3 regions of the Ensifer sp. Root142 genome follow, and region 2 is predicted to be linked to each of the others. Evidence: riboswitches for the same ligand, from Rfam matches in the RefSeq annotation. Region 2 holds a riboswitch; each other region holds the start of a gene.

Region 1 (10,578 bases), on a different contig from region 2:
AAGCCAGAGCAGATAGGCGGCACCTCCGGTCTTCAGCACCATGAACGCAGCAGGCGAGGCCGTGATCAGCGCCGAGATGCCGAAGGCGACCAGTAGGGTGTGAACGACGATGCCGAAGCTCGTCCCGAGCACCACGAATAGGGCGGCCTTCTTGCCTTGCGACAGCGCGCGGCTGATCGAAAGCGTCATGTCCGGCCCCGGCGTTGCCGCAAGCAGCAGCGTGGCGGCAGCAAAGCCGAACAGCGTGGGCAGGCTGGGAAGGAAGTCCATGTGCGCGATTCCTGGAACACTCGGTGACCTCGTCTATTCCGGAGCGTCGGCTTTTGCCAGCGGATTTGGGTGTCGCAGCGTTCTTCCGCTTGTATCCAGGCGTGTTCCGGATAAAGTGCCGCAGAATTTCCAAGGCGGCACGCCGCCCTCTTCCAAGACCAGACGGACGGAAACCATGGCATCGCATAAAGACGTGAAAAAGGTCGTTCTCGCCTATTCGGGCGGTCTCGACACCTCGATCATCCTGAAGTGGCTGCAGACCGAACTCGGCGCCGAAGTTGTGACGTTTACGGCAGACCTCGGCCAGGGCGAAGAACTGGAGCCGGCGCGCAAGAAGGCCGAGATGCTCGGCATCAAGGAAATCTACATCGAGGATGTGCGCGAAGAGTTCGTGCGCGATTTCGTCTTCCCGATGTTTCGCGCCAACGCCGTCTATGAGGGCGTCTACCTGCTCGGCACCTCCATCGCGCGTCCGCTGATTTCCAAACACCTGATCGACATCGCCAAGAAGACCGGCGCTGACGCGATCGCCCACGGCGCCACCGGCAAGGGCAACGACCAGGTTCGCTTCGAGCTGTCGGCATACGCGCTCAACCCCGACATCAAGATCATCGCTCCATGGCGCGACTGGTCGTTCAAGAGCCGCACCGACCTGCTCGAATTCGCCGAGAAGCACCAGATCCCGGTCGCCAAGGACAAGAAGGGCGAGGCTCCCTTCTCTGTCGACGCCAACCTCTTGCACTCCTCCTCCGAGGGCAAGGTTCTGGAAGATCCGTCGCAGGAAGCCCCGGAATACGTGCACATGCGCACGATCTCGCCGGAAGCGGCTCCCGACAAGGCAACCGTCATCAAGGTCGGTTTCGAGCGCGGCGACGCCGTCTCGATCAACGGCGTGCGCCTTTCGCCGGCAAACCTGCTGGCAAAGCTCAACGACTACGGCCGCGACAATGGCATCGGCCGGCTCGACCTCGTCGAAAACCGCTTCGTCGGCATGAAGTCGCGCGGCGTCTACGAGACCCCCGGCGGCACCATCCTGCTGTCGGCACACCGCGCGATCGAATCGATCACGCTCGACCGTGGCGCCGCCCACCTCAAGGACGAGCTGATGCCGCGCTACGCCGAGCTGATCTATTACGGCTTCTGGTTCTCGCCGGAGCGCGAGATGCTGCAGGCGGCGATCGACAGGAGCCAGGAGCATGTCGAAGGCGAAGTGACGCTGAAGCTCTACAAGGGCAATGTCATGGTCACCGGCCGCGAAAGCCCGAAGTCGCTCTATTCCGACAAGCTGGTCACCTTCGAAGACGACCAGGGCGCCTACGACCAGAAGGATGCTGCCGGCTTCATCAAGCTGAATGCGCTGCGCCTGCGCACGCTGGCTGCACGCAACCGTTAAAAGCGGCAAGCACCTGACAAGAAAAAGCCTCCGCGACCCGGGTCGCGGAGGCTTTTTCGTTTCGTCTTATTCAGCCGCTTCCGGCAGGGGCTGCGTGCCATCGACTGGCGCCGCCAATGGCGTCAGGCGAACGGTGCGGCGATACCAGAGATAGCTGAACACGCAGAGAAGGCCGAAGCTCGGAATGATCGTGCCGAGCGCCAGCACCGGCACGCCGACAACGGCCGCCAAGGCGCCGCCGAGAAGGCCGGCGCCCATCTGGATGAAGCCCATCATCGCCGACGCCGTACCGGCGATATGCGGGAAAGGCGCCATGGCCGCCGTCATCATGTAGGGCATGACGAAGGCGATGCCGAAGGCGTAGACGCCGACCGGCGCCATCACCGCCAGGAAGCTCGGTTCGAGCGCGTGCATGGTGTAGGCGAGCGCCACACTGCCGAGCGCGATGAAACAAAGACCGACCGGCACCAGCGCCTGCGGCGTGAACCGCCGCATTAACAGCCGCACCGTGACCGTGCCCGAGAAGAAGAAACCGGATTGCATCAGCATGCCGACGCCGAATTCGGTCGGCGTCAGCCCGACCGTGCCGATCAGGACGAAGGGCAGCATCGTCGCTTGGGCGTAGAGCGCGCCGACGGCGCCGGCAATCACCAGGGTCGAGGAGACGAAGCGGGTATCTGTCAGAAGCTCGCGATAGGCGGCAAGGATCGGCCGCAGATGGCCCTTGGCCGGATCGGGCGTCGCGGTTTCGGCCATGAAGAACTGCACGCAAACGCAGGCCATCAGCGCAAAGCCGACCATCAGGAAGAAGATAGACTGCCAGCCGAAGAGGCCAAGCGCCAGGCCGCCGAGCGTCGGCGACACCGCCGGCCCGATGGCCAGCATCATGCCGATCATGTTCATGATCCGCGCCGCCTGAAGGCCGGTGAACTGGTCGCGCACGATGGCGCGCGCAACCGTCATGCCGACGGAGGCGCCGATGCCCTGCACCAGGCGCCCGGCGAGCAGGACCGCGACCGATGGGGCAAAGGCTGCCATCAGGCTGCCGGCGAGGTAGATGGTCATGAAGATCAGCGTCGTGCGCCGGCGGCCGATGACGTCGGAGAGCGTGCCCGAAACCAGCTGTGCGAAGGCGAAGCCTGCGAAGTAGAGCGACAGCGTCATCTTGATCGCCGCCTCGCTGGAGGAGAAGGCGCGGACCAGTTCGGGCATTGCCGGTGTATAGAGCGCCATGGAAACGGGGCCGAGCGCGACAAGGAAGGCGCCGATGATGCTGGTGCGCCGTTCGCTCATGCGGCGCGTCATGGCTTTGCACCCTTCTCCTTGCCGGCGACGCACGGATCGAGGCCGCGCAAATTTTCGCGCAGGATACGCAGGTTGGCGCAGAGCATGTCGCGCGTCGCCTCGTCGAGCCCTTCCGTATAGGCATTCATCATCTCGCGCAGCCCCGCCATCAGCTCGGCGAGCAGCGGATCGGCCTTGTCGGTGATGACGACGTTCTTGGCGCGGCGGTCGGCCGGGTCGGGCAGACGGGCAACCAGCTCCATCGCCTCCAGCCGGTCGAGATAGGCCGACAGCGTCATCGGCTCGATGCCCATGCGCGTGGCGATTTCCGCCTGCTTGATGCCCTCGGTCAGCGCCACCTGGATCAGCGTGCGCGCTTCACCGGGCGTGATGCCGAGATCCATGGCGTTGACCTTGCGGTCAAAAGCGCCACGCAGAAGGCGGGAGACATCGGTCAGCAACATGCCGATGGTTTCGGATTCGAGTTTTGTCGGCATCAGGATCGTTCACGAGAGATATAATAAGTTTTCCTTATCATACCCCTTGCCAACTTTCAACGCGGGAGCGGCGAGGCTCAGCCCTCGAGCTCCTCGCGCAGCATCTCCAGTTCCAGCCATTCCTCTTCCATGCGGGCGAGATCGCCGCGAAGCTTTTCCAGCTCCTTCGCCAGTTTCGCAAACGTATTCGGGTCCTTGGCAAAGAGGTTGGGGTCGGCCATCCGCTCCTCGCGCTTGGCTGCCTCCGCCTCCGCCTTGGCGATTTCCTTCGGCAGGTTTTCGAGTGCAAACTTCTGCTTGTAGGAGAGCTTGCCCTTGGCCTTCGGTGCCTCGGCTGCGGGGGCAGCGGCATCGGCCACCTTGGCCTTTTCCGCCTTCTCCGTCTTGCGCCGCTCTTCGATCGCGCCCTTGCGCTGCGCCATCATGTCGGTGTAGCCGCCGGCATATTCGATCCAGCGGCCGTCAGGCGCTTCGGGATTGGCCGGCGCGATGGTCGAGCTCACGGTGCGGTCGAGGAAGTCGCGGTCGTGGCTGACGAGGATGACGGTTCCGGCAAAGCCGGCGACGACCTCCTGAAGCAAGTCCAGCGTCTCGATGTCGAGATCGTTGGTCGGCTCGTCGAGGATCAGCAGGTTGGTGGCGCGGGCGAGAATGCGTGCCAGCATCAGCCGGGCGCGCTCACCGCCCGACAGTTCGCGGATCGGGGTGCGCGCCTGCTCCGGCTGGAACAGGAAGTCCTTCATGTAGCCGGTGACATGGCGCTGCTCGCCGTTGACAATCAGGCTCTCGCCCCGGCCGTCGGTCAGGTAGTGGGCCAGCGTATCGTCGAGGTTGAGATCCTCGCGCTTCTGGTCGAGCGTCGCCATCTCAAGATTGGTGCCGAGTTTCACCGTGCCGGTATCCGGCTCGATCTGCCCGGTCAGCATCTTCAAAAGCGTCGTCTTGCCGGCACCGTTCGGGCCGACAAGGCCGATCCGGTCGCCACGGTGCACGCGAATGGAAAACGGCGCAACGATCGTCCGCTCGCCGTAAGCCTTGGTGATCTTCTCCGCCTCGATCACCAGCTTGCCCGATTCCTTGGCGTCGGAAGCCGCCGCCTGAACGGAGCCCTGCGGCCCCTTGTGGCCGCGATGGCGCGAGCGCATGTCCTGCAATTCGCCGAGACGACGCATGTTGCGCTTGCGCCGGGCGGTAACGCCGTAGCGCAGCCAATGCTCCTCGCGCTCGATCGCCTTGCCGAGCTTGTGCTGCTCCAGCTCTTCCGCCTCCAGCACCTCGTCGCGCCAGGCCTCGAAATGGCCGAAGCCGCGGTCGAGCCGGCGGGATTGGCCGCGATCGAGCCAGACCGTCGCGTTCGAGACCTTTTCGAGGAAGCGCCGGTCGTGCGAGATCAGCACCAGGGCCGAACGGCTGCGGGTCAGCTCGTCTTCGAGCCATTCGATCGTCGGCAGATCGAGATGGTTGGTCGGCTCGTCGAGCAGCAGGATATCCGGCTCCGGCGCCATCACCCGGGCAAGCGCTGCGCGGCGCGCCTCGCCGCCGGAAAGGCGTGCCGGGTCTTCTTCGCCGGTCAGACCCAGGTGCTGCAGTAGGTAAGCGACGCGATACGGGTCGTCGCTTGGGCCAAGGCCCGACTCGGCATAGGCCTGCACCGTGTCGTAGCCTTCGAAATCCGGTGCCTGGGGCAGGTAGCGAACGGTCGAGGACGGATGGCGGAAGACCTCGCCCGATTGCGCTTCGGCAAGACCGGCGGCGATCTTCATCAGCGTCGATTTGCCGGAACCGTTGCGCCCGACAAGGCAGATGCGATCCCCCGGCTCCACCTGCAGGTTGGCGCCGGCCAGAAGCGGCGTGCCACCGAAGGTCAGGAAGATATCGTCGAGTTTCAGAATGGGAGGCGCCAAGGCTCAGGCTCCGGAAAGGTCATAGGGGCGGGCGAGAACGATCGCCCGGCCGGTGTCGAGGGAAATGCGAAGGGGACCCTCCGCGACATTGGAAACGGTGCGCGAAGACCCGAACGGCAACGTGAAATCGGTGAGCGGATAACGCGCGTTGACGATCGTAAGCCCGATGAGATCGGTCAGTCCGAGGATCGAGAATAGGCTGCCCTTCGGCAGATCGATTTCGATCTCGCCTGCAAGCAGCGGATAGGCCTCCTCCTCACCCGAGGTCATGAACACCGGCAACCCACGTTCGGCCAGCGAAGCAGCCTGAAGCAGGTGCAGGAAGGCATGGTCGCTGCGTGATCCTCCGAGCGCGCCGGCAAAGATCAAGGCTTCGGCGCCACGCGACAGCGCCGCCTCGACAGCGATTTCGCCATCGGTCGCAGCCTTGGCGGCGGGATAGGGCTCGCGCGGGACATCGGCAAATTCCGCGAGCAGCGCCTCCTCGGTCGAATCGAAATCGCCCACCCAGACGTCGGGGGTCACGGATAGCACCCGCGCATGCCGCATGCCGCCATCGGCCGCAACGAAGCGGCTGCCTGCGAGCTGGCGCGCAAGGCGATCGGTCGGGGTCAGTGCACCGCCGAGCAGAATGGTGAAGGTGGATCGGGCCATGGCAAAGCCCATAGCGCAAAGGCACGGGCAAGGAAAAGCAAGAAAACCGAACAAGGGCGCGATCCGGCGATTTTGCGTCCTCGTTGTCAGTGATCTTCGGGCAAGGTATCGGGAAACAGCATCTCCGCATAGATCCCGGGGTTGGAATCGGGGATCTCGATGGCGCCGACCGTGCGTCGGTAGAATTCGGCCGGGCCGACGCCGCCGATGATGGCGTAACCGTAGCCTGCGTCACGCATCGCCGTCAGGCTCACGCGCAAGAGCGCCTCGCCGATCCCCGTCCGCGCATGGCCTCGTCGACGCCCGTCGGCCCGAAGAAACCGAGCGCTGTGACATCGTGGCAGGCAAAGCCGACGATCCGGTCCTCGAACACCGCGATGTGCATGCACGTCGGCGTCGATCTGAAGGCCGCCTCCGCCTCGCCCGCCCAGCCGGAGCCAAATGTCTGCTCGATCCAGGGAACAACAAGCTTCGTTCGGGTGCCATTGCGCGGTGAATGCCGATACCGTCAGCAAGCGGTGATCTCGCTTGTGCCGGCAGTGCATAAAGGCGAACGAGCATGTCAGTCATCGCAGGCTCCTTCGGCGTCTGCAAACTCTGCCGACGATTTTACCCCATGCGCCGCGGCGCGAAAATGCGGGGCGGGCGCTTTTGCCGTCCTCAAACTTCGCTTGCCATCAAACCGGCTCGGCGGTAAATCTCTACCCGCTCTAACGGGGTGCCTTCCGACCGCATGGCGGCCGAAGGCTGAGAGGCGTTGAACGCCAACCCGCGGAACCTGATCCGGCTCATACCGGCGGAGGGATTAGACGCGATCGGATCGATACGCCCTTTTCCCATGCAACATCATTTTTAGGGAGAGGTGCCTGCCATGTCCAATTCATCGCAACTCAAGGTTCTTAGCCGGCTAGCGCTTGCCGCGACGGCAGGACTTGTCTTCGCGGCCAATGCCGTTGCTGCCGACAAGACGCTGACCGTCTACACCTATGAAAGCTTCATCACCGAATGGGGGCCGGGTGCCAAGGTCGCCGAAGCTTTCGAGAAGACCTGCGAATGCAAGGTCACCTATGTCGGCGTCGCCGATGGCGTCGAGCTTCTGACCCGCCTCAAGCTCGAAGGCGCGGCCTCCAAGGCCGACATCGTGCTCGGCCTCGATACAAACCTCGTCGCCGAGGCCAAGGCCACCGGCTTCTTCGCGCCGCACGGCATCGAGCCTGCCAACGTCAAGGTACCCGGCGACTTCACCGACGACACCTTCCTTCCCTATGACTACGGCCATTTCGCCGTCGTCTACGACACCCAGACCTTGAAGACGCCGCCGAAGAGCCTGAAGGAACTGGTCGAAGGCGACGCCTCTCAGAAGATCGTCATCGAGGATCCGCGCACCTCGACGCCGGGCCTCGGTCTGCTTCTCTGGGTCAAGGCCGTCTATGGCGACGAAGCCGGCGCCGCCTGGGCCAAGCTCAAGGACAGGGTACTGACCGTAACGCCGGGCTGGTCGGAAGCCTATGGCCTCTTCACCAAGGGCGAAGCGCCGATGGTGCTTTCCTACACCACGTCGCCCGCCTACCACATGGTGGCGGAAAACACCGACCGCTACCAGGCGGCCGAATTCTCGGAAGGTCACTACATCCAGATCGAAGTTGCCGGCATGACCAAGAGCGCCAAGGAGCCGGAGCTTGCCAAGCAGTTTCTCGCCTTCATGACCGGCCCGGAGTTCCAGTCGATCATTCCGACGACCAACTGGATGATGCCGGTCGCGGCGACCAAGGAGCCGCTGCCGGAGGCTTTTAGCAAGCTGGTCAATCCGGAGAAGACTTTCCTGCTGCCGTCGGAAGAGGTGGCGGCGAACCGCAAGGCCTGGATCGACGAATGGCTGGCCGCCATTAGCAAGAACTGAGGCGCATTTGTTCGCGCCTGCCGAAAATCGCATCACGATGACCGCCGGGACTTTAAGTCTCGGCGGTATCCTGCTGTTTGTCGGCCTGGCGATTGCAGCCCTTTTGCTCCAGAGCGGTGACTTCGGCAACAGCGTGCTGTTCGATGCCTATATCTGGCGGGTAACGCGCTTCACCTTGCTGCAGGCGAGCCTTTCGACGCTGCTTTCCGTTGTTCTTGCCATCCCGATCGCACGGGCGCTTGCGCGCCGGCCGAGCTTTCCCGGCCGCGTCTGGGTTCTGCGGGTGATGGCCCTGCCGCTCGGCCTGCCCGTGCTTGTCGGCGCGCTCGGGCTGATCGAGATCTGGGGCCGGCAGGGCGCGCTCAACACCGCCCTCGCCGGCCTCGGGCTGCAGCAGCCGATCAGCATCTACGGCCTTTTCGGCATCCTGCTCGCCCACGTCTTCTTCAACATGCCGCTTATCGCACGTCTCTTTCTCGCCGGGCTCGAGCGCATCCCTTCGGAATACTGGAGAACCGCCGCCAATCTCGGCATGCCGCCAGCCGCACTCTTCCGCTTTGTCGAGTGGCCGGTCCTTCGGGGATTGCTGCCAGGTGCTGCCGGCCTCGTCTTCATGCTCTGCGCCACCAGCTTCACGCTGGTGCTGACGCTCGGCGGCGGGCCTGCCGCCAGCACCATCGAGGTCGCGATCTACCAGGCGCTGCGCTTCGATTTCGACCCGCCGCGGGCGATCGCCCTGTCCGCCCTACAGATCGTCATGACCGGAGCCCTGCTCCTGGCTCTAACGCGTGTCGCGACCGAACCTGCACAAAGCGCAACCGCGGGCAAAATCTCCAGACGCTATGATGCAGGAACCGGCCTCTCCCGGACGTCCGACGCCGGCTGGATCCTGTTCTCGCTGCTCTTCATCGGCGCACCGCTGATCGCCGTCGTCGGTTCCGGCCTGCGTGCGGATCTGGTGAAGCTTGCCGGCGACCCGACCGTGCATCGTGCTCTCGTCACCAGCATTGTCATCGCCGTCCTCTCGGCATTCTTTTGCGTCACCATGGCCGCCGCGATGATCCGCGCCGCCGGCATCGTCGTGGCGCGTCGCCACGCCCCGACCTTGGCCAGGGCATTTGCGGGCACTGTCACCGCCAGCACGTCGCTGGTGCTGCTGGTGCCGCCGGTCGTGCTCGGTGCGGGATGGTTTCTGCTCCTGCGCCCCTTCGGCGATGTCGCCCGTTTCGCCCCCGCCATCGTCGTCGCCATCAACGCATTGATGGCGCTGCCGTTCGTGCACCGGATCCTGGCACCGGCGATGGCAACACATGCCGCACGCACCGACCGACTGACAGCAAGCCTCGGCATCCGCGGCTTCCATCGCCTGCGATGGATCGACTTGCCGCCGCTCCGGAAACCGTTGCTGATGGCGTTCTCCTTCGCCATGGCGCTGTCGCTCGGCGACCTTGGTGCAGTGGCGCTGTTCGGTTCGCAGGACATGGTCACGCTTCCATGGCTGCTCTACAGCCGGATGGGCAGCTATCGCACCGCGGATGCAGCCGGTCTGGCGCTCTTCCTCGGCCTCATCTGCCTGATCTTCACCATGCTCGGCACGGCCGGCGACAGGCGAGTGCCGGAAGGACGAAACGCATGAATTCCCAGGCGGCGGTAGAACTTGTTGGCGTCGACGTTCGTTACGACACCACCGCACTGCACTTCGATTGCGCCATTCAGCCAGGTGGCATCGTCGCAGTTGCCGGGGCCTCCGGGTCGGGAAAGTCGACCCTCTTTCATGTCATCGCCGGTTTCGAGGAGCCGGACCGGGGCGAGGTTCGCATTCTCGGCAAGACGATGTCGGGACAGGCGCCGGCAGAACGACCCGTCTCCGTGATCTTTCAGGACAACAACCTGTTTGCACATCTCGACGTCGCGACCAATGTCGGCTTCGGCATCAGCCCCTCGCTTCGCCTGTCGGTCGCTGATCGCGCACGGATAGACGATGCCCTCGGCCGCGTCGGGCTCGACAGCTTCGGCAAGCGCCTGCCGCCGACGCTGTCCGGCGGCGAACGACAGCGTGTGGCGTTGGCGCGCGCCTTGGTGCGACATCGCCCGCTGCTGCTGCTGGATGAGCCTTTTGCCGCTCTCGATCCCGGCATGAGGGCCGGTATGCGGGCACTGCTGCAGGACCTGCATGATCAGGAAAACAACACGATCCTGATGATCACGCACCATCCCGATGACGTGAGGGCGCTGGCCGATAGCGTGCTTTTTCTGGACCAGGGGCGTATCATCGCCCATGACCCGGTCGAGCGCTTTCTCGAACGGCGCGATATGGCGTCCATCAACCGCTTTCTCGGCAACGCGTGATGCGACGTGGAATCTTGGAGCATTTCCAGGAAAAGTGCGAAGCGGTTTTCCGTCAGGAAATGCGTGGAAACAGGCAGATAGAGCGTTTCCGCGACGTCGTCTAAACCGGAAATGCTCTAGCGCGCGTGGTACTCCGCCACAATTTGACCGCCGCGCCATGCGACGCGCGGATTGTCCGGCCGGAGCGTCACGAATATTCGCGTATCCGTTGCCGTGATACCACGGGGCAACTATTTCTACCGGGGTAAACTAGGCAGGTGGCGCTGAAATCAGATACAGCAAGACCAGGGCTGGAATACTCTTGCCGGATCGGACGTATCCGGCTGA
Region 2 (10,578 bases):
TAGGTGATCTCGGCGACAAATGCCGGCTCACAGAAAACCGCGTTCTTGCGCTTGAGCGCGACCGGCGGCATGTCCGACAATTGCTTGCGAAGGTCGCGGGCCATTTTGTCCGTAAAGCCTGTTCCGACCCCGCATACATAGACCAGCTCGTTGCCTCGCCTCGCCGTAAGCAGCAACCGCGAAATCGCGCCGGCCACCTTCGTCGATGGCTCACATCCGACGACTACAAAGCCGTCGCTCTGGATGCACTTCAGCTTTACCCAATCGCCGCAGGCACCTTGGTCGAGAACCGTGGGCGGGTACTTTAGCCAGAGCCATAAGGCACGCACGCCGAACAGATTCACGATACATTAGCAATCGGAACAATGCCCTACCGCACGCGTTTTTAAATGCATAAGCGTTGGTGTATTGTGGAGGCAACCCAACGTGGGCTCCGGACGGTCTGGCTACTCTCCAACCCAAAGACCGTCTGGATCTCCCTCCACGAGTCCAGTGTAATCCCCCCAGCAACGGCGCATACTCTATGCGGGGCAAACGTCGGCCCTGTTCTCCCCTGGGCCGGCTAGGATTAGGGCTATGGGTAAAGCGGTTGGATCTCGCACAGGGATTGTAACGCCTGACGACTTCAAGCAGATCGAATGTGTCTTCCGGGAAATGGTTCAGGGGTTCAGGAAAGGCACCTCGCCTTTGATAGCGATGAAGCCGTTACGCTCGCGGCGCACCTGATCAGCCTTTTTCAAAGCGGCATCCACGACCACGATGCGCTCAAACAAATGGCTGGTTAATTGGGAGGGTGGCTGCCTGACCCGGCGGGACAACTGGAAAAGAGCGGCCTTCTTTTAGGGCTCTGCGGGAAGACCGCTAGCAATCTCAGCAACGACTAAATATCGAACTAAATCTAATGATTGGCGAGAACAATTCGCATTTAAGGAAAGGGGCGGCTAAGGGGTCGTCTCGTTTCCGCTGTCGTTCCCGCGGCGCCTTTTATAAGCGCCGCATCTCTGTGGGCTCTGAGCCGGATTCCCCGCTACCAGCAGCAGTTCGACGCACGCAAATCTCAACTTTTGCTCACTTGGAGCCAATTAAAGATTTCGCTATCTTTCTCTCGTCGGTGAAGGCGGTAGCTCAAGAAGGGAGGTCTAAATGGCTATTCACTTTGACCAGTCAGGTTTTGAACTCGCACCCGAACAGCTCGATACACTTCAAAGGATATTCGATCGCATTTGCTTCGAAACGAGGATCCCGCGCCAAGACATCCGCGCTGGCCGCCTCGCAAAATTCCTGATGGATGAATTTAGGTTCGGCAATACGGATGAGTTGGCGTTAACAGAGTGCGGTCGCTGGTTCTGTAGGCGGGCGAGCCCAACACGTCGAATTCAGAGCGAACAGCAACCGACCAGTATGCTGCACTAGGCGATGTGTTGCTCAACACCGCAGAGTGACGCGCTGCCCCACTCTCGGCCCTCGACTGGGATCACACTACGCCAGGCATACTCCGGTCAGCGTGGCCGCGCAACGGCCACGCCGTCATCGAGATGCCCCAGAGACAGCTGAAAATATTCCGGATCCGAGGCCCGATCCGATATGCATGTGCTCGTTAATTCAGCGCCGGCGTCGGTCCCCAGACCTCGCGATAGAATCGGAAGTCGGCACGTTCATGTCCGTGCTGCGAGCAGCAGGCGACGGGACTTATCGAGACCAAACATGTCGCCATAGCGATCGAGCGCGACCATGACGGAGGTGAAGTTGCTTGCATTGACCGCCCTTTCGCGGCCGAGCGAATTTTCTGCACAGATATGGCGCCATTCGGATTCCTTTTTATTGGATGCTGGCCATTTTCCGACCGGGCTTGCACCGTGAACCACTCAAAAACGGGGGAAACTCATGGCTCCAGGACGGCGCCCTACTGAGGAGAAATGGTCGAACTGCATGAATCGCCGTGGCTCTCATCGCCTCGGGCGCGCCCGCGCAGGCGGACACGACGGTGTGCTTGGGAAATGTGTGTCACTTCCAGGAACGGCACCAACCATGAAAGGTCTCTGAGCGACATCAATGAAGAAGCGAGAAAGGAATCGCTTGAGAACATTCGAGACCATTGATTGTTGTGGGGCAGACGATGCCTCCACTTGCCTGAGAGCAAAACTCACGCTGCAGCGCCTTTTCTACTAAACGCATGCTCCTTGATGCCTTCCCGCCGCTAGACGAGCGCGAGGCCCGCCGCATTGATGCGCCGGCTCATGTTGCTCCTCTCGGCGCGATACGCGTTGAGTCTAAGGTATGTGGATGACGCTTTAGCCCCGTTGGAAATAGACTAACAACGCTTGACAAAGCACGGCATTGGCCGTTCAACTCGGTTCATTCACCAGGGGAGTCCCGACAAGGGGCTGAGATATTGCTGGGCGGATCGGCTCTTTCGACCGCAGCGCAATGACCCGTTGAACCTGATCCAGTTCATGCTGGCGTAGGGACGGTGGGAACGACGGCAGTTGCGACAGCTCCTTTGCGATCGCGTGGACGTGTCTCTATCTTTCCAGCGCCAAGATCTGGGTCTCCAAACGTCAAGGTTGGAGCCGACCAATGGTTTTTTCAGATGTCGTACACGAGCCAAACCGCGGACATAGACGGCAACATCGACGCCCGTTAGCGGTGCGGCGCATGGATGAATGGCCCTACAGCTCCGGCCAGGTAACAGCTCGAACGGCTGCCAAATGAGGCAGGTGCTGATCAACGGAGCGGGTGTCGTCGGCCTTGTCACCTCATACGAACTGGCGCGACGCGGCATTGAGGTCGACGTCTTCGAACGTTCAAAACGGATTGGCGCCGGCGCATCCTGGTTTGCCGGCGGCATGCTGGCGCCCTGGTGTGAGCGCGAAAGTGCCGACGAGAAAGTCGAACGCGTCGGCGCGACAGCCATCGAGTGGTGGAAGACGGCGCTGCCCGACAAGGTCGTGCAAGAGGGGACACTTGTCGTCGCCGCCGCGCGCGATACACGCGAGCTCGATCGCTTCGCGGCGCGAACCAAAGGGCACAGATGGCTTGATGCCGACCAGATAGCCGAACTGGAACCCGATCTCGCCGGCCGTTTTTCTCGTGCACTCCACTTCCCGAGGGAAGCGCATCTCGATCCGAGAGAGGCGCTGTCTTCACTCCATGACACATTAATGGCCATGGGGGTGCGTTTTCATTTCGGCCAGGCGACCGATGCCACCGTCGATCGCCGTGTCGATTCGCATATTGACTGCACAGGCCCTGCCAGGCTCCCGGATGACGCAGCACTGCGGGGCGTGCGTGGCGAGATGCTCTATCTGCGCACCGGCGACATTCAACTGTCGCGTCCAGTGCGCTTCCTGCATCCTCGACACCCCATCTATGTCGTTCCACGCCGCCAGGGCGTCTTCATGGTCGGGGCAACAATGATAGAGAGCGAATTGTCCGGTCCTATCACTGCACGGTCGCTGATGGAGCTCTTAAACGCAGCCTACGCCCTGCACCCGGCCTTCGGCGAAGCGCAGATCACCGAAACCGGAACTGGCATTCGCCCCGCCTACCCCGACAATCTGCCAAGGATCACGAAAAGCGGTTCGATCTATTCCGTGAACGGTATGTATCGGCATGGTTTCCTGCTCTCGCCGGCTCTTGCGCACGACGTTGCCGAACTTCTGCTCAACCCGGACCACAGATCGGAGTTCTATGATGAACCTTAACGTCAATGGCGAAGAGCACGAGGTCGCCTGCTCGACGCTCGCCGAACTGATGGCTGCACTCGACTATGAAGGAAGCTGGCTGGCGACCGCTGTCAACGGCGAACTCGTTCACGCGGCCGACCGCGATCGATGGCGCTTAGGCGATCATGATCGCATCGAAATTCTCTCGCCCATGAAAGGTGGCTGACCATGCTGCAAGTCTACGACACGGAAATCACCTCCCGACTGCTCCTGGGCACAGCGGGCTATCCATCTCCAGCCGTGCTTTCGGACGCGGTGCGGGCTTCAGGGACACAAATCATCACGGTCTCGTTGAGGAGAGAGACGGCCGGCGGCAAAGCCGGAGGTGCGTTTTTCGAACTGATCCGCGAGCTCGGGACGAAAATACTGCCGAACACCGCCGGCTGCCACACCACCAAGGAGGCGGTGCTCACTGCTAAGATGGCGCGCGAGGTTTTCAAGACGAACTGGATCAAGCTCGAAGTGATCGGCAATCACGACACATTGCAGCCGGATGTGTTCGCGCTGGTCGAAGCCGCACAGATCCTTTCAAACGAAGGCTTCGAGATCTTTCCCTATACGACCGACGATCTGGTCGTTGCCGAGCGCCTGCTGGAGGCTGGCTGCCGCGTGTTGATGCCCTGGTGTGCTCCGATCGGCAGTGCCATGGGGCCACAAAACCTGTCCGCCTTGAGGTCGATGCGCGCACACTTCCCGGACGTGCCTCTGATTGTCGATGCGGGCATCGGCCGCCCTTCGCATGCAACCACGGTGATGGAGCTCGGTTTCGATGCCGTGCTCCTGAATACGGCGGTGGCCGGTGCCGGAAATCCGGCCGTGATGGCATCGGGTTTTGCCAAGGCGATCGAGGCCGGTCGGCTGGCTTTTGAAGCCGGCATGCTCGAACCGAGAGACATGGCAGTCCCCTCCACCCCGGTGATCGGAAAGGCGGTCTTCTCATGAAGCTCGATCCCTTCTACCTCATTGTCGACAGCGCGAATTGGGTCGAACGCCTCGTTCCAATTGGAGTGAGGCTGGTCCAGCTTCGCATCAAGGAAAGACCCGATAGCGAAGTCCGTAGCGATATCCGCATCGCCAGAACCATATGCGAGAGACACGGTTGCCAACTTGTCGTCAACGACCATTGGCGCATGGCGATCGACGAAGGCTGCGATTTCGTTCATCTCGGCCAGGAAGATCTGGCGCAAGCTGACGTGGCCGCGATCCGTGGGGCTGGCCTTAAGCTCGGCATCAGCACACATGACGAGGCCGAACTCGATATGGCGCTGTCAGTCGCGCCCGACTATGTCGCGTTGGGTCCGGTCTATCCGACCGTTCTCAAAAAGATGAAATGGGAGCCGCAGGGACTTGCTCGCCTCGCCACATGGAAGAAGAAAATCGGACCGACCCCACTGGTTGCGATCGGTGGACTGAACCTTGAACGCATTGATGGCGTCCTCACCCATGGCGCGGATTGTGCCGCGGTCGTGACCGACATTACACGTAGCCAGGATCCCGAGGACAGAACTAGGCGATGGATCGCTGCAACCTCACGATGGCGCATTGCGCCAGCTTGAACGAGATCTTCGTTTCCCAGCCGGCGACCACGGCCGAGCACCGTCCCCAGATGAGCCTCACCCTCAGAAAAGCCGCCACAACGGAAAATCGACCGAATATAGATGCCTAGAAGAGTGCCGCGAGGCTAACGTGTGACGGCGTAGTCACCGACGATCCTTGTTTCGCAAGCATCGTCAAGGTATATAGAAACCTGAAGGTGCTGTGGTCGAGGAAGATGTCTATTGTTGCAGTAAAGGTTTTGTCGACTGTCAACGCCCCTTATGGGACGAAGCTTTCGGCTGAGCAATTGGCATCCAAGATTTCCGATCCTGCCAGCGCAGTCAATTTCGATGCGTCGGCGTTCTCCTTTTTTTCCGAGGTAGACGAGAACCTTCAGATCTCGTTCCTTGGCGAAATGCACGTTGATCCGGCGATCGCTTCCGACTTAGCACGGAAGTTCTCGGCACTTGCCGGTTACCCGCTACCTTTGGCGCGGGCGGCATAATTGGTCGAACACCCAGCCAGCAGATGGGGGGACCTGTTTGATCACGCGGCTGCATTATCGATCAGGCAAGCTCCCAACTCACATTGATCGACAATTGGACTTTTAGAGGCGGTACCGCCCTGATGCTCCAGATCGATCATCGCGAGAGCTTTGATGTCGACATCTTCATCGATGATCCGCAGCTTCTGAACCCGAAGACACAGGGCTACGCGCTCGACATCAACCCTGACGGCTATCAGTCCGATGGATCAAGAACATTGAAGATCGTCTTCGAGAATGTTGGCGAAATCGACTTTATCTGCGCGCCCAGCCTGACTGATAACCCCACGGTGAAAGCGGAGGTGCGCGGTCGCGACGTCCTGCTTGAGACCCCTGGCGAAATCATCGCAAAGAAAATATTTTACCGCGGGCCACGATGCAGCCCCGCGACATGTTCGACATCGCCTGCGTCGTGAAGACTCACGGTGTCGAGTATCTCAATGAGGCCCTTACGCCCTTCGGAGACAAATGCGAGAAGGCTCTAAAAGTCGCTCGCCAGATGAACCCGCAGTTCGCGGAGACCATCATGACAAGACTTTTGTACCGTGAAGGCTTTTCCGAGATTCCACGCCTGGGACAGGCAATGACGATCAAACTCCTGGAAGCCATCTGCGCTCATTCGACCGGCGCAAAAGTCTAGCATGAGCCCATCCAAGTCGCAGACCGCCACTTTGGGCGCTACTAAGGCTCCCGGACTGAAGCGCCATTTGCTCGCAACAACGCCATCAACACTGGTCCGAGCGAAAACTCCCCTCGCCGCGCCTTTGCCGTCAAATAGCACAGACAACCGCCGGCCGAGTTGATGTAGCCTGCCTTCTCGAGAATGCAGGCCATCGTTGCGGCGACGCTTTCCGGTCCGATCGCCTCACAAGCATCCTGATAGAAAAGACAAGTCCAAGGTCGCTTCCGATGCAGGCTTAACAGTACTGAGCCTGATGCCTTGCCGGCTGGGCATCTCTGCGAAACTGGCTCCGTGCGCGCGATGTGCCCACGCTGGTCATGCTGCACGCCCAGAAAAGGATGAGCGTACCAGGCGGCGGCCGCTATCGCGGCCAAAGCCCGTTCGCGCGCGGCTTGACCGGTTAAAAGGGTCGCCGCGGAGGTTCAGCGCAAGCGCCGGCCGCAGGCCGGGAACCGGGACCGACTACCCCCGGCAAGCCGCTCCGCACTCCCGAGGCATTTCACGCTTCGCGACCATGCGCCCACGCCCTGGCAGCCAAAACCGAGGGGCAACAATCTCGCCCAATCGCGCAGATTTGGCTGGGATTTCCACCGGCCTCGGTGAAGAGAACACGGCACGTCATGGTTAAGTGGAATACGCGTTCTATTGTCATATTTTCGTTGCATATTCATTTCATTTCGCTTCTACTACTTTTTGGTTTCGCAGCGAAGGTTGCGTAAGCTTCGATCGAGGAGGATCGATTTTGCCGGGCGTGCCAAATGCCCTGGCTTTTGAGAAATGGGAGGAATCATGTTCAGACATTTGAACTGGACCGTCGTGGTCGCGTCCGCATTTTCAGTCGGCCTTGCTTCAAACGCATTGGCCGCTACCGAGCTTTCCTGGTGGCACGCCATGACCGGCGCCAACAACGAAGTTGTCGACAAGCTGGCAAAGGAATTCAACGACAGCCAGACCGCCTACAAAGTCGTGCCCGTCTTCAAAGGAACCTACCCGGAAACGTTGAACGCCGGCATTGCCGCGTTCCGCTCCAAGCAGGCGCCCGCCATCCTGCAGGTCTTCGATGCAGGCAGCGGTGTGATGCTGGGTGCGGAAGGCGCGATCCTGCCGGTGGCAGAGGTGCTCCAGAAGGGCGGTTACGAATTCAACAAGGATCAATACCTGCCGGGCATCGTCGCTTATTATTCGAAGGCGGACGGTACGATGCTGTCCTTCCCTTATAATTCGTCGTCGCCGATCCTCTATTACAACAAGGACGCGTTTACGAAGGCCGGCCTCGATGCGGAGAACCCGCCGAAGACCTGGCCGGAGGTGTTCGACGCGGCCAAGAAGATCAAGGCGAGCGGCGCTTCGGCCTGCGGCTTCACCTCCACCTGGCTCACCTGGATCCAGACCGAAAACTTCGCAGCCTGGAACAACGTGCCTTACGGAACGAACGAGAACGGCCTTGCCGGCCCCGACGTCGAACTGAAGGTCGACGCACCGCTGTTCGTGCAGCATTTCCAGGCGATAGCCGATCTCGCAAAGGACGGTACGTTCCGTTATGGTGGCCGCACCTCGGAGGCAAAGCAGCTCTTCACATCAGGTGAATGCGCCATCCTGACGGAATCATCCGGTGGCCTCGGCGACATCATCAAGTCGGGTATCAAATACGGTATTGGCCAGTTGCCCTATTACGAGGGCAGCGGTCCGCAGAATACGATCCCGGGCGGCGCAAGCCTCTGGGTATTCGGCGGCAAATCCGACGATGAATACAAGGGCATCGCCGAGTTCTTTAATTTCCTGTCGAAGACCGAAATCCAGGCACGCCTGCATCAGGTCTCGGGCTATCTGCCCGTCACCCTTGCGGCCTATGAGGAAACCAAGAAGTCGGGATTCTATGAAAAGAACCCCGGCCGTGAAACGCCGATCCTGCAGATGATGGGCAAGGCGCCAACGGAAAACTCCAAGGGTGTGCGGCTCGTCAATCTTCCGCAGGTGAGAGACATCCTCAACGAAGAGTTCGAGGCGATGCTCGCCGGGCAGAAGGATGCGCAAGCAGCCCTGACCGAAGGTACCAAGAAGGCGAACGCCGCAATCGCGGCAGCCATCGGAAACTAACGATGCAATAGCAGGACTGCCCCGGGCGTGAACCGGGGCAGTCCATCTCCTCGCGCAAAGAAGGGGGTCGCTTTGCAGCCTGTCGTCTTTCCCAATAAAATATTGCCTTATCTCCTGCTCGCACCGCAGATCGTGCTCACGGTCATCTTCTTCTTTTGGCCGGCGAGCCAGGCGCTTTATCAATCCGTGCTTCGCGAGGATCCGTTCGGGCTCAAGTCCGGCTTCGTCGGCCTTGCCAACTTTCGCGCCGTCCTGGCAAACCCGGACTACCTGCATTCGCTGAAGGTGACAGTGGTCTTCAGCCTGGCGACGGCGTTGCTCTCGATGGCTGTCGCTCTGTTGTTGGCAACGGCGGCAGACCGTGTCGTTCGCGGCCGAAACATCTACCGCACGCTTCTGATCTGGCCCTATGCCGTTGCACCCGCAGTGGCCGGCATGCTGTGGCTCTTCATGTTCAATCCGGCGATGGGGACATTTGCCTATATCTTACGGCGCAACGGCTTTGCATGGGATCCGCTTCTGAATGGCGACCAGGCCATGGCGTTGGTGATCGTCGCGGCTGCGTGGAAGCAGATCAGCTACAATTTCCTCTTCTTCGTCGCTGGTCTGCAAGCGATCCCGAAATCGCTGATCGAGGCTGCATCGATTGATGGCGCACGCGGAGCGCGGCGTTTCTGGACGATCGTCTTCCCGCTTTTGGCACCGACCACCTTCTTCCTGCTGGTGGTCAACACCGTCTACGCCTTCTTCGACACGTTCGGCATCATCCATGCGGTCACCGGCGGCGGACCGGCGAAGGCGACGGAAACGCTCGTCTACAAGGTCTACAATGATGGCTTCGTCAATCTCGACCTCGGCAGTTCCGCCGCGCAATCGGTCATTCTCATGGTCATCGTCGTCGCACTGACGGCGTTCCAATTCCGCTTCGTCGAGAAGCGGGTTCACTACTCATGAGGCGCGCTGATGATTGAAAAACGTCCCATCGCCAATTTCATCGGCCATCTCGTGCTGATCATCGGCGTCATTATCGTCGCCTTTCCGATCTACTACACCTTCGTCGCCTCCAGCCGGACGTCGGTCGAGATCATCCGCCCGCCGATGTCCTTGACCCTCGGCGATCAACTGAGCGAGAACTATACGGAGGCGATGTCCGGCGGCGTCGAGCGCGTGGTCGGCGTCAGCCTTGAGCGGCTCTTGTTCAATTCGACCGTCGTTGCGATTGCGATCGCCGTCGGCAAAATCGTCATCTCGTTCCTCTCGGCCTTCGCGATCGTTTTCTTTCGCTTTCCGCTGAAGATGGTCTTCTTCTGGATGATCTTCATTACCCTGATGCTGCCGGTCGAGGTACGCATCCTGCCCACTTACAAGGTGATCGTCGACCTCGGGTTGATCGATACCTATGCTGGCCTGACGCTGCCTTTGATGGCTTCGGCAACGGCGACCTTTCTTTTCCGGCAGTTCTTTCTGACGATCCCGGGCGAACTGGTGGAAGCGGCGCGCATCGACAATGCCGGCCCCTTTCGCTTCATGCGTGACATCCTGCTTCCGCTTTCGAAAACCAACATCGCCGCGCTGTTCGTCATTCTCTTCATCTATGGCTGGACCCAGTATCTCTGGCCGTTGCTGGTAACGAACGACGCGAAGATGAACACCATCATCATCGGCCTGCGTCGCATGGTCGATTTCACCGACGCCTCGACACCCTGGAACTACGTGATGGTAACCGCGATCCTCGCGATCATCCCGCCAATCCTCGTCGTCGTGCTGATGCAGCGCTGGTTCGTCAAAGGTCTTGTGGAGACTGAGAAGTAATGGCTCAAATTACCCTGAACAACGTCCGCAAGATCTATGGCGGCAATATCGAGGCGATCAAGGGAGTCTCGCTGCAGATCGATGATGGCGAACTCGTCGTTCTCGTCGGCCCATCCGGATGTGGAAAGTCCACGCTTCTGCGCATGATTGCGGGTCTCGAAAGCATCAGCTCCGGCGAGATC
Region 3 (10,578 bases), on a different contig from region 2:
GCGCGGCATCGTGCTGATCACCAGCTTCCCGTCCTGGCGCTTCATGACGACCCGTACCATCCCCGGGGATCGCCTCGCCGCCATCCGCGACAGCCTGCAGTTCGGCGATGCCTCCCTGCTGCCGCTACCGTTCCGCCGGATCGAGCCAACGAGCAATGGATCGAGCGTGCTGACAGCGCTTCTGCCCGGCAGCAGCGAGCGGCAATACCTCAGGGTCGAGACCATGGTGCCCTCGACCAGCTGGCGGCTGGAGCAATTGGCACCGCTAGACGCAGCCCTTGGCGCCGCGAGCCGCGAGGCAAGGCTGCTGGCCCTTGCCGTTATCGTGCCGCTGCTGGCGCTTGCCGCATTCCTTCTTCGCCGGCGCCAGGCTTTGACGCAGGTCGCGGCCAACGAACGCGCCGCGCGCGATGAGTTGGAACGCCGAGTGGCCGAGCGCACACAGGACCTAAGCCTCGCCCGCGATCACCTCGAAACCGAGATCGCCGACCACAGGCGCACGGGCGAGAGGCTGCAGGCGGTGCAGCAGGAACTGGTCCAGGCCAACCGCCTGGCAATCCTCGGACAGGTGGCGGCGGGCGTTGCCCACGAGATCAATCAGCCGGTCGCAACCATCCGCGCCTATGCCGACAATGCGCGCACCTTCCTCGACCGCGGCCAAAAAGAAACCGCCGTCGAAAATCTCGAAAGCATCGCTGCGCTGACCGAGCGGGTCGGCACCATCACCGACGAACTGCGCAGCTTTGCGCGCAAGGGCCGTTTCGTCGCCGAACCGACGGCGATGCGGGAGGTGATCGAAGGCGCTCGAATGCTGCTGCGCAGCCGCTTTGCCGGCCGCATGGACGCGATCGTCATCGACCTGCCTGATAACGGCCTCAGCGTGCTCGGCAATCGCATCCGCTTGGAACAGGTGCTGATCAACCTGTTGCAGAATGCCCTGGAAGCCCTCGGTGATCGGGCAGACGCTGAGATCCGTGTGCGGTGCGAGTTAGGCCCCTCCGAAACAGTTTCGCTTGTTGTCGCCGACAATGGTCCGGGCATTCGGCCCGATATCCTCGAAGACCTTTTCACGCCGTTCAACACCTCCAAGGATGAAGGTCTCGGTCTCGGCCTTGCCATCTCCAAGGAGATTGTCGCCGACTATGGCGGCGACATCGAGGTCAAGACCAGCCCTGAGGGCACCGTCTTCACCGTGCGTTTGAAGAGGGCCTGAGCGATGCAGCAATCCGTATGCCTCGTCGACGACGACAGCGAACTCAGGCGGGCGATGAAGCAGACGCTGGAGCTTGCCGGCCTCGCGGTCTCCGCCTTTCCCGGCGCGGCGGAAGCGCTCGCAATCCTCAACCCGGATTTTAGCGGGATCGTCATCAGCGATATCCGCATGCCCGGGATCGACGGCCTCACGCTGTTTCGCCGGATCGCCGATTTCGACCCCGACCTGCCCGTCATTCTGGTCACCGGCCACGGCGATATCCCGATGGCCGTTCAGGCCATTAAGGACGGCGTCTATGATTTCATCCCGAAACCCTTTGCCGCCGACCGTCTGGTGCAGAGCGCACGCCGCGCCTTGGAAAAACGCCGGCTGGTGATGGAAAACCGCGCGCTGAAACGCGCAGCCGAAGTCGCCGGTGAGAGCCTGCCGCTGATTGGCCAGACACCGGTCATGGAACGGCTGCGCCAGACCTTGCGGCATATCGCCGACACCGACGTGGATGTGCTTGTTGCCGGCGAAACCGGCAGCGGCAAGGAGGTGGTGGCGACGCTGCTGCACAATTGGAGCCGGCGCCGCAACGGCAACTTCGTGGCGCTGAACTGCGGCGCACTGCCGGAAACGGTAATCGAGAGCGAGCTTTTCGGCCACGAGCCCGGCGCCTTCACCGGTGCCCTGAAGAAGCGCGTCGGCCGTATCGAGCATGCGAGCGGCGGCACGCTTTTCCTCGATGAGATCGAGGCGATGCCGCCGGCAACGCAGGTCAAGATGCTGCGAGTGCTTGAAGCCCGTGAGATCACGCCGCTTGGCACCAATATCGTGCGCCCCGTCGATATTCGGGTCATCGCCGCGGCCAAGATCGACCTCGGCGACCCGGCCCAGCGGGGCGATTTTCGCGAGGATCTCTATTTCCGGCTGAACGTCGTCACCCTGTCGATCCCGCCGCTGCGCGAACGCCGGGACGATATCCCCCTTCTCTTCTCGCATTTCCTGACGCGGGCAGCCGAGCGTTTCAAGCGCGACGTGCCGACGCTTTCGCTGGCCGTCAGCCACTATCTGAGGTCTCATTCCTGGCCGGGCAATGTGCGCGAGCTCTCGCACTTCGCCGAGCGCGTTGCCCTTGGCGTCGAAGGTTCGCTCGGCCAACCGATTGCCGCGGCGCCGACCAGTGCCGGCCTGCCCGAGCGGATCGAGCGCTACGAGGCGGAAATTCTGAAAGAAGCGCTGCGGGCGCAGCACGGCGACGTCAAGGCGACGATCGAAGCGCTCGGCATTCCGCGCAAGACCTTCTATGACAAGCTGCAGCGGCACGGCATCAACCGTGCGGATTATGCCGATCGCCGGGGATCAGAGAAGTCCGGCCGCTAGCGCATTTCCAGGAAAAGTGCGGAGCGGTTTTCCGTCAGGAAATGCGTAAAAACGAAAAGAACGAGCGTGCCCGCGGCTTCGTCTCATCCGGAAACGCTCTACCGGGCAATCAACAGGCCTGACACGCAACCTTCGGATTAACGCTTGACGGCGCATCCGGATCGATGGCTATCTCTAGGCATTCACCAGGGGGGTCCCGTCAAGGGGCTGAGATACTGCTGGGCGGATCGGCTTTGCCGACCGAGGCGCAGTGACCCGTTGAACCTGATCCAGTTCATACTGGCGTAGGGACGGTGCAGACATTGACGCCACGATTCCGTCATTCGCGCGGAATTTCAGGCAAACATGTCTTTTCCTTCCGGCTTCAGAACTGGGTCTCCAACCGCAAACTTGGAGCCTCATCATGAATATTGCCACCAAAACCGCAGAACTCTCGGTCACAAAAGGCCCGCTTCCCGCCTCGAAAAAGGTCTACAAGCCAGGCACGATCCATCCCGACATCCGCGTTCCCATGCGCGAAATCACCCTGCACCCGACGTCGGGCGAGCCGCCGGTCACCGTCTACGACGCCTCCGGTCCCTACACCGTAGAAGATGCCAACATCCGCATCGAGGACGGTTTGCCACGACCGCGCCGCAACTGGATCATCGCTCGCGGTGATGTCGAAGCCTATGACGGACGCGACGTGCGGCCGGAAGACAACGGCTTTGCCTCCGGCGACCGGCTGACGCCGACCTTTCCCTTCCGCCACGCGCCCTTGCGCGCGACCGGGCGGCGCGCGGTGACGCAGCTTGCCTATGCGCGGGCCGGCATCATCACGCCCGAGATGGAGTTCGTCGCCATCCGCGAGAACCTTGGCCGCGACGCTGCACGCGTCACGCTACGCGACGGCGAAAGCTTTGGTGCCCATATCCCCGATCACGTCACCCCCGAATTCGTCCGCCAGGAGATCGCCAGCGGTCGCGCCGTGCTTCCGGCCAACATCAACCACCCGGAGTCCGAGCCGATGATCATCGGCCGGAATTTCCTGGTGAAGATCAATGCCAATATCGGCAACTCCGCCGTCACTTCGTCGATGGCCGAGGAAGTGGAGAAGATGGTCTGGGCGACCCGCTGGGGCGCAGACACGGTCATGGACCTGTCGACCGGCCGCAACATTCACAACATCCGCGAATGGATCATCCGCAACTCGCCCGTGCCGATCGGCACCGTGCCGCTCTACCAGGCGCTGGAAAAGGTCAACGGCATCGCCGAGGATCTGAGCTGGGAAGTCTATCGCGATACGCTGATCGAGCAGGCGGAACAGGGGGTCGACTACTTCACCATCCATGCCGGTGTCCGGCTGCACTATATCCCGCTGACGGTCGACCGGGTCACCGGCATCGTCTCGCGCGGCGGCTCGATCATGGCGAAATGGTGCCTGCACCACCACAAGGAGAGCTTTCTCTACGAGCACTTCGAAGAGATCTGCGACATCTGCCGCGCCTATGACGTCTCGTTTTCGCTCGGCGACGGCCTGCGTCCGGGGTCGATCGCCGATGCCAATGACGCGGCGCAATTTGCCGAACTGGAAACGCTGGGCGAGCTGACGAAGATCGCCTGGGCGAAAGACTGCCAGGTGATGATCGAGGGGCCTGGCCACGTGCCGATGCACAAGATCAAGGAAAACATGGACAAGCAGCTCGCTGTCTGTGGCGAGGCGCCGTTCTATACGCTTGGGCCCCTGACGACCGACATCGCCCCGGGCTACGACCACATCACCTCGGGCATCGGTGCCGCGATGATCGGCTGGTTCGGCACGGCCATGCTCTGCTATGTGACACCGAAGGAACATCTGGGGCTTCCCGACCGCAACGACGTCAAGGTGGGCGTCATCACCTACAAGATCGCGGCCCATGCCGCCGATCTCGCCAAGGGGCACCCGGCGGCCCGCACGCGCGACGACGCCCTGTCGCGCGCCCGCTTCGAGTTCCGCTGGGAGGACCAGTTCAACCTGTCGCTCGATCCGGAAACCGCCCGCTCCTTCCACGACGAAACCTTGCCGAAGGAGGCGCACAAGGTCGCGCATTTTTGCTCCATGTGCGGGCCGAAGTTCTGCTCGATGCGGATCTCGCACGACATCCGCGCCGAGGCGCAGAAGGAAGGGTTTCAAGCGATGGCGGCCAAGTATCGTGAAGGTGGCGACCTCTATATGCCGGTCGACAGCGAGGCAGAAGTTCGGGGATAACGATCACGCCAGAAGGGGCGGCAACCCCGCCCCTTCTGGCGCCCGGCGGGCTCCGGCACTCTTTACGCAATGGCCCATCTCTTCGTCATGCTCGGGCTCGACCCGAGCATTGGAGGCAGCCGGCATGTCGATACGAGGCTGACACAGAGGTGCCGGCTGGATGCTCGGGTCAAGCCCGTGCATGACGGTGTGAGAGGAATTGCTGCCGCATCAGCATCGTGATCGCTCCAAGGAGGTCGCACCCGGCCGCCCCTTCCAGCCCCCTAAGGGCTACCTGCAAGCCGGACGGCGACGTCGAGCAGGACATTGGCACCGGCGACGAGGTCTGCCGGATCCGTGTGTTCGCGCGGATTGTGGCTGATCCCGTCGCGGCTCGGCACGAAGATCATCGCCGCCGGCGCGATGCGCGCGATCATCTGGGCGTCGTGGCCGGCGCCGGAGGTCATCCGCCGGCTCTTCAGCCCACGGGCCTTCGCGGAAACTTCAATCGCCGCGACGATCGCACCGTCGAAACTGACGGGCTCGAACCGGGCGAGACGCTCGACAGAGACGGTCACATGCTCTTCCTGCTCAAGCTGGTCGAGAAAGCCGGAAAGCGCGCTTTCAAGTGCCCTCAGGCGATCCTCGTCCGGGTCGCGCAGGTCGATGGTAAAGACCGCGCGCGAGGGGATCACGTTGATCGCGTCCGGCTCGAAGCGCATGGTTCCGATCGTCGCAACGCTCGGCGCGTTTGATCGCGCGATGTGCTCGCGCAGGAACAGGCCGACGCGCGCGGCAGCAAGGCCCGCATCGGAGCGCATTGCCATCGGCGTGGTACCGGCATGATTGGCAACGCCCTCTATGGTCACGCGCTGCCAGGAGATGCCCTGCAGATTTTCGACGGCGCCGATCGTGGTCGCTTCGCGCTCAAGCACCGGCCCCTGCTCGATGTGCAATTCAACATAGGCATGAGGTTTCAACGAGCCGGGCTCGACGCTTCCGGCGTAGCCGATGCGTTTGAGTTCCGATCCGAGCGTCGTGCCATCGGTTCCGACCGTCGCAAGCGCGGCTTCGACCGCAAGGCCGCCCACATGAACAAGCGACCCCAGCATATCGGGCGCGTAGCGCACCCCCTCCTCGTTGGTAAAGGCCGCGACGACGATCGGGCGGACAGGCGCGAATCCCTGCTCCTTCAGTGTCTCGATGACTTCGAGGGTGGCCAGCACGCCGTAGCTGCCATCGTAGATGCCGGCATTGATGACCGTGTCGATATGGGAGCCGAGCATTAACGGCGATTGCCCGGCGTTATCCTGGCTTTGCCAGACGCCGAAGATATTGCCGATGCGGTCGACGGCGATCTCCAGCCCCGCAGCCCGCAGCCAAGCGACTAGGCGGTCCCGCCCGAGCTTGTCGGTGTCAGACGCAGCAAGCCGTGTCAGTTGCCCCTGATCGTTGCGCCCGATCGCGCCGAGTTCGCGGATACGGGTAAGCAGACGTTCGGCATTAATGGACTGATGAGACATGACGGCGCCGCCTTCAATCGTGTTTGTGTTGAGCATCGCGACTCTCACTGCCCCACATCCGGTGCGGCCAGCCGTTGCCGGACGATTTCGGCGTGGAACCGGGCACCGAAGATCAAGGCATCATCATTGAAGTCGTAATGCGGATTGTGCAGCGGCGCGGATTCCTGGCCGTTGCCGATAAAGACGAAGCAACCCGGCACATGCGCGAGGAACCGGGCAAAATCCTCCGATCCGGTCATCGGCTCAGCGGCGACGGCGACATTGTCCGTCCCGAACACCGCACCGGCCGCTGCGAAGGCATGATCGACGAGAGCCGGATCGTTGAGCAACGGCACGAACTCACGCGTATAGGTCACCTCGACCTCGCAGCCATAGGCATCCGCCGTCCCCTTGGCGATGGTGCGCATCTGCTGTTCGATCCTGGCGCTCACCTCAGGTCGGAAGCTGCGCGCATCACCGAGAATGCGGGCCAGGCCTGGCAAGGCATTGCGCGTGCCGTCGGTGATCAATTCGGTCACGGAGACGACGGCGATATCGGCCGGAGAGAGCCTTCGCGAAACGATGGTCTGGAGATTGACCACTGTCGCGCAGGCAGCGACCAGCGTCTCGTTGCCCGCGTGAGGTCGCGCGGCATGGCCGCCGACGCCCTTGAGCGTGATCTCGAAATTGTCTTCGGCCGACATGATGGCGCCGGCACGGGTCTCGAACTTTCCGACCGGCAGGCCCGGCATATTGTGCAGCCCATAGATCTCGTCGAAGGGAAAGCGTTCCAGCATGCCATCGGCGAGCATGGCAAGTGCACCCTTCCCCCATTCTTCAGCTGGCTGGAAAACGAAGCGCACGGTCCCGTCAAAGCCGCCCTCCTCGGCCAGCAGCTTTGCTGCGCCGAGCAGCATCGCCGTATGGCCGTCGTGGCCGCAGGCGTGCATCGTGCCGGGCCGGGTGGAGCAATAGGCAATTGTCCCCTGTTCCGCGATACGCAGCGCATCCATATCGGCACGCAGCGCTATGGCGCGATTTCCCGTTCCATGCCGCAGCGTGCCGATCACCCCGGTGCCACCGATACCTTCGGCGACCTCGTCAAGGCCGAATTCCCGCAGCTTGGCGGCAACGAAGGCCGCTGTCCGCTTTTCCTCGAAACCGAATTCCGGATGGGCGTGCAGGTCATGACGCCACGCCGTCATCTCCGCCACAAGCTTGTCGATATCCGTGTTTGCCATCCGCGTCATACCCTTTCCAATTTCTCAGCCCCGGCGACATCAGCCGGCGCGAGGCCAACCAGCTCTTCGTAGCGTTCAGGATCCGTGGCACCTTCGGTATTGATCACCAGGATCCGCGAATTGGCATCAAGGCCGAGGGCGGCGCGCATGTTCGGGTCTCCGGCGACCGTGATGAGGCCAGCCAGCCCGACACCGCCGCTTTCGCCAGCAACGATTGCCGGATCGCCCCCTTTCGGGCGAGCGAGGCGGTTCATGATCGAAACGGCATCCTCCTCGTCGATCATCATGAAGGCGTCGGCAACACGCGAAAGAATGCGCCAGGCGACAAGAGAAGGCTCGTAACATTCGAGCATCGCCATGACAGTTGGCTCGCCATGTGGCACTTTCACCGGATGGCCGGCCCTTGCCGTTTCCAGCAGGCAGGCAGCTCGGGCCGGCTCGACTACGACGAAGCGCGGCCGGTCATGACCGTAACGCAGCGCTAGGTGCCCGGCCGTTGCAGCAGCGATTCCGCCGACGCCGGCTTGCACGAAGACATGCGTCGGTGGTGCGTCGATCGTCCGCAAGGCTTCGCACAAAAGCGCCGTATATCCCTGCATGACCAGACCGGGAATATATTCGTATCCCGGCCAGGAGGTGTCCGATACGACGGTCCAGCCACGCTCGTTGCAGACCTTCGCCGCAAACTCCACCGAGTCGTCATAGGTTCCTTCGACCCGGACGATCTCGGCGCCGTAATGCGCAATCGCCTCTATGCGTTTCTGGCTGACACCGGAATGCACGAAGATCACCGATTTCGCACCGACAAGCTCAGCGCCCATCGCCACTGAGCGACCATGGTTGCCATCCGTGGCGCAGCCGAACGTCATTTGGCGCGCGACCGCGCGAACGTCAGGGCGCGTGAGATCGTCTATGTCGACGTCCAGGCCTGTCTGCTTCCGGACCTCGTCAAGCACCAGCCGGATCACCGCGTAGGATCCGCCAAGCGCCTTGAAACTGCCGAGCCCGAGCCGATGGCCCTCGTCCTTGACGAAGATTGCTCCGACCCCGAGTTCGGCCGCAAGCGCCGGCAAGGAATGAAGCGGCGTCGGCCGATGATCGTCACGGCGCGATAGCTGCCGCTCAACCTCTGCAGCCGCAGCAATCGAGAGCATTTCGGCATCGTCAGGCAGCAGCGGCGATCCGAAATCGGCATGGTGGTTGCGAATGAGCATGTGGGCAATCTCCTCGTTCGATGAAGTTATATTTCACCGAACGAGAGAAATGCGCTCTAAATGGAGAGCCCATACGCAAGTTTGTAAATGACAATGAGGAAATGATGGCCGTTTCAAAGAGCACATCGGCGGAGCTCGACCGCTTCGACCTGGCAATCCTCTCAATCCTGCAGAAGGACAACACGACACCACAGCGACAGATCGGCGAGGCCGTCAACCTGTCTGCGCCGGCCGTGCAACGGCGGATCAAGCGCATGGAAGAAACTGGGGTCATCCGCAGCAATGTCGCGGTGATCGAGCCGGCGCGGGTCAACCAGGCCCTGACGATCCTTGTCGAAGTGGAGGTGGAAAGCGAGCAGATCGACCTGCTCGATGCGGCCAAGGCCGCCTTCTCGGCCGCTCCGGAAGTCCAGCAATGCTATTACGTCACGGGCGACGTGGACTTCATACTTGTCGTGATCGTGCCGACGATGGGCGATTACGAGGCCTTCACCCGCCGGATGTTCTTCGGCAACCCCAACATCCGGCGCTTTAGAACCTTCGTCACCATGGATCGCGTCAAGGTCGGCCTTTCCGTACCGGTAGAAATGCCGCGCTGAAGGCTACTTTCGTCCGGCGAGCGCCTTCTTCTCCGCCGCCGCCTCCAGCGGCGCGCCGGCACCGATCGAGGACAGATAGGCATCGACGGTTTCAAGCGACGAGGCCGGCGCGAAACCCTCACCGGTTTCCGCTGTGACGATCGCCAGTTGCGTCTGCCAGCGTCCGGCGTTCCGGCAGGCAACCGACACGAAATCCGGCTGATCCGGCCGCTTCATCTCATATTCGCGGCAAATCTGCTCGCCGCCGACCTGGAACGTCGCAAGGCCGCCGTTCCGGTGCTCATCAGTGCCTCGCCGATGACGAGCGTGCCGGCGAGAAACAGGAGCAGGTTCCACTCGACTGTTTTCAGTGCCTTGCGAAAGGACAACCCCGAGACCTTTTCCGAGGCCATGACGAGGGCGCCGATCAAGGCAACGAAGGGCAAGGCAACGCCATGAAGGCCCGATGTCGCAAGCGCCAGAACGATGAGCGCCGTCACCGCCAGCAGCGTCCGCTCCTGCGCATTGAGCGGCTGCCTTTCAGCCGGCGTGCATGGCTCGAAAGCAGCGTTACGATCCTCGGCGCCGAGGAAGAACCGCAGGATGAGGCCACAGGCAATCAGGCTCGTGACCAATCCGAACGGGGCAGCCAGCAAGGCCCAATCGAGGAAATCGGGCGCTTTGCCGCCGCTGCGACGGATGAAATCGACCGCCACCAGATGGGCGCCGGCACCGGTCAGCGAGGCGGCGGCCGAAAGCAGGATCACCGACGGGAAAAGCAAGGCAAGCGCCCGTGTCACGCCGGGCCGGCCAATGGCGGCCGTCAGCCCCAGAAAGACCGGCATGAAGATTACCGCCCGTGCTGACGTGGATGGGATGATGAAGGCGGTCGCAAAGATCGTCAGAGTTACAGCCCAGAAAAGGCTGCTGACGCGCTGGAACGGTGCCAGCAGCCGGAAGGTGAGACGCTCCACCAGCCCGGATGCCTGAAGCACCGAGGCAATGACGAAGGCGGCGATCATCAACCAGACGATATCGTTGCCGAGCGCTGCAAACATCGCCTCTTCGCTGACGGTACCGGTGGCGCCCAAAGCCAGCGCTCCGGCAAGCGCCACCGGCGTTTCAGGCAGGTCGAAGATCGTCCAGCAGACAAGCGTTGTCGCAAACACCATCAGCGCCAGACGCATCGGCATGGTCAGCCCATCAGCGGCAACAAAGATCAGGATCGTCGCGAAGATCAGCAGCGACCCGGTCAACAG

Evidence for each region. A riboswitch is a leader RNA that binds a small molecule or an ion and turns the genes downstream of it on or off. The one in region 2 is predicted to bind thiamine pyrophosphate.
Region 1: another riboswitch for thiamine pyrophosphate. It lies ahead of thiB (thiamine ABC transporter substrate binding subunit); the one in region 2 lies ahead of thiO (glycine oxidase ThiO).
Region 3: another riboswitch for thiamine pyrophosphate. It lies ahead of thiC (phosphomethylpyrimidine synthase ThiC); the one in region 2 lies ahead of thiO (glycine oxidase ThiO).

What each region holds. Positions count from the first base shown of each region.
Region 1 is NZ_LMFK01000046.1:248,493-259,070, forward strand. Features, by position in the region: gene ASD52_RS31670 (LysE family translocator) at 1-270, opposite strand, end outside; gene ASD52_RS31675 (argininosuccinate synthase) at 446-1,663, shown strand; gene ASD52_RS31680 (multidrug effflux MFS transporter) at 1,730-2,968, opposite strand; gene ASD52_RS31685 (MarR family transcriptional regulator) at 2,965-3,444, opposite strand; gene ASD52_RS31690 (ABC-F family ATP-binding cassette domain-containing protein) at 3,522-5,348, opposite strand; gene ASD52_RS31695 (thiamine diphosphokinase) at 5,352-6,002, opposite strand; partial or broken gene ASD52_RS31700 (GNAT family N-acetyltransferase) at 6,089-6,572, opposite strand; TPP riboswitch at 6,707-6,824, shown strand; gene thiB (thiamine ABC transporter substrate binding subunit) at 6,874-7,902, shown strand; gene thiP (thiamine/thiamine pyrophosphate ABC transporter permease ThiP) at 7,934-9,538, shown strand; gene ASD52_RS31715 (ATP-binding cassette domain-containing protein) at 9,535-10,251, shown strand.
Region 2 is NZ_LMFK01000026.1:24,610-35,187, reverse strand. Features, by position in the region: gene ASD52_RS23670 (hypothetical protein) at 1-344, opposite strand, end outside; gene ASD52_RS23665 (hypothetical protein) at 1,144-1,413, shown strand; TPP riboswitch at 2,355-2,486, shown strand; gene thiO (glycine oxidase ThiO) at 2,709-3,704, shown strand; gene thiS (sulfur carrier protein ThiS) at 3,694-3,891, shown strand; gene ASD52_RS23645 (thiazole synthase) at 3,894-4,667, shown strand; gene ASD52_RS23640 (thiamine phosphate synthase) at 4,664-5,281, shown strand; gene ASD52_RS23635 (hypothetical protein) at 5,497-5,766, shown strand; gene ASD52_RS40290 (hypothetical protein) at 5,889-6,221, shown strand; gene ASD52_RS40285 (hypothetical protein) at 6,197-6,445, shown strand; partial or broken gene repC (replication initiation protein RepC) at 6,487-6,687, opposite strand; gene ugpB (sn-glycerol-3-phosphate ABC transporter substrate-binding protein UgpB) at 7,274-8,584, shown strand; gene ugpA (sn-glycerol-3-phosphate ABC transporter permease UgpA) at 8,657-9,538, shown strand; gene ugpE (sn-glycerol-3-phosphate ABC transporter permease UgpE) at 9,548-10,396, shown strand; gene ASD52_RS23605 (sn-glycerol-3-phosphate import ATP-binding protein UgpC) at 10,396-10,578, shown strand, end outside.
Region 3 is NZ_LMFK01000001.1:688,712-699,289, reverse strand. Features, by position in the region: gene ASD52_RS03370 (sensor histidine kinase) at 1-1,213, shown strand, start outside; gene ASD52_RS03365 (sigma-54 dependent transcriptional regulator) at 1,217-2,578, shown strand; TPP riboswitch at 2,756-2,887, shown strand; gene thiC (phosphomethylpyrimidine synthase ThiC) at 2,982-4,805, shown strand; gene ASD52_RS03355 (Zn-dependent hydrolase) at 5,069-6,307, opposite strand; gene ASD52_RS03350 (M20 aminoacylase family protein) at 6,352-7,527, opposite strand; gene ASD52_RS03345 (diaminopropionate ammonia-lyase) at 7,533-8,741, opposite strand; gene ASD52_RS03340 (Lrp/AsnC family transcriptional regulator) at 8,846-9,340, shown strand; gene ASD52_RS03335 (hypothetical protein) at 9,344-9,556, opposite strand; gene ASD52_RS03330 (SLC13 family permease) at 9,553-10,578, opposite strand, start outside.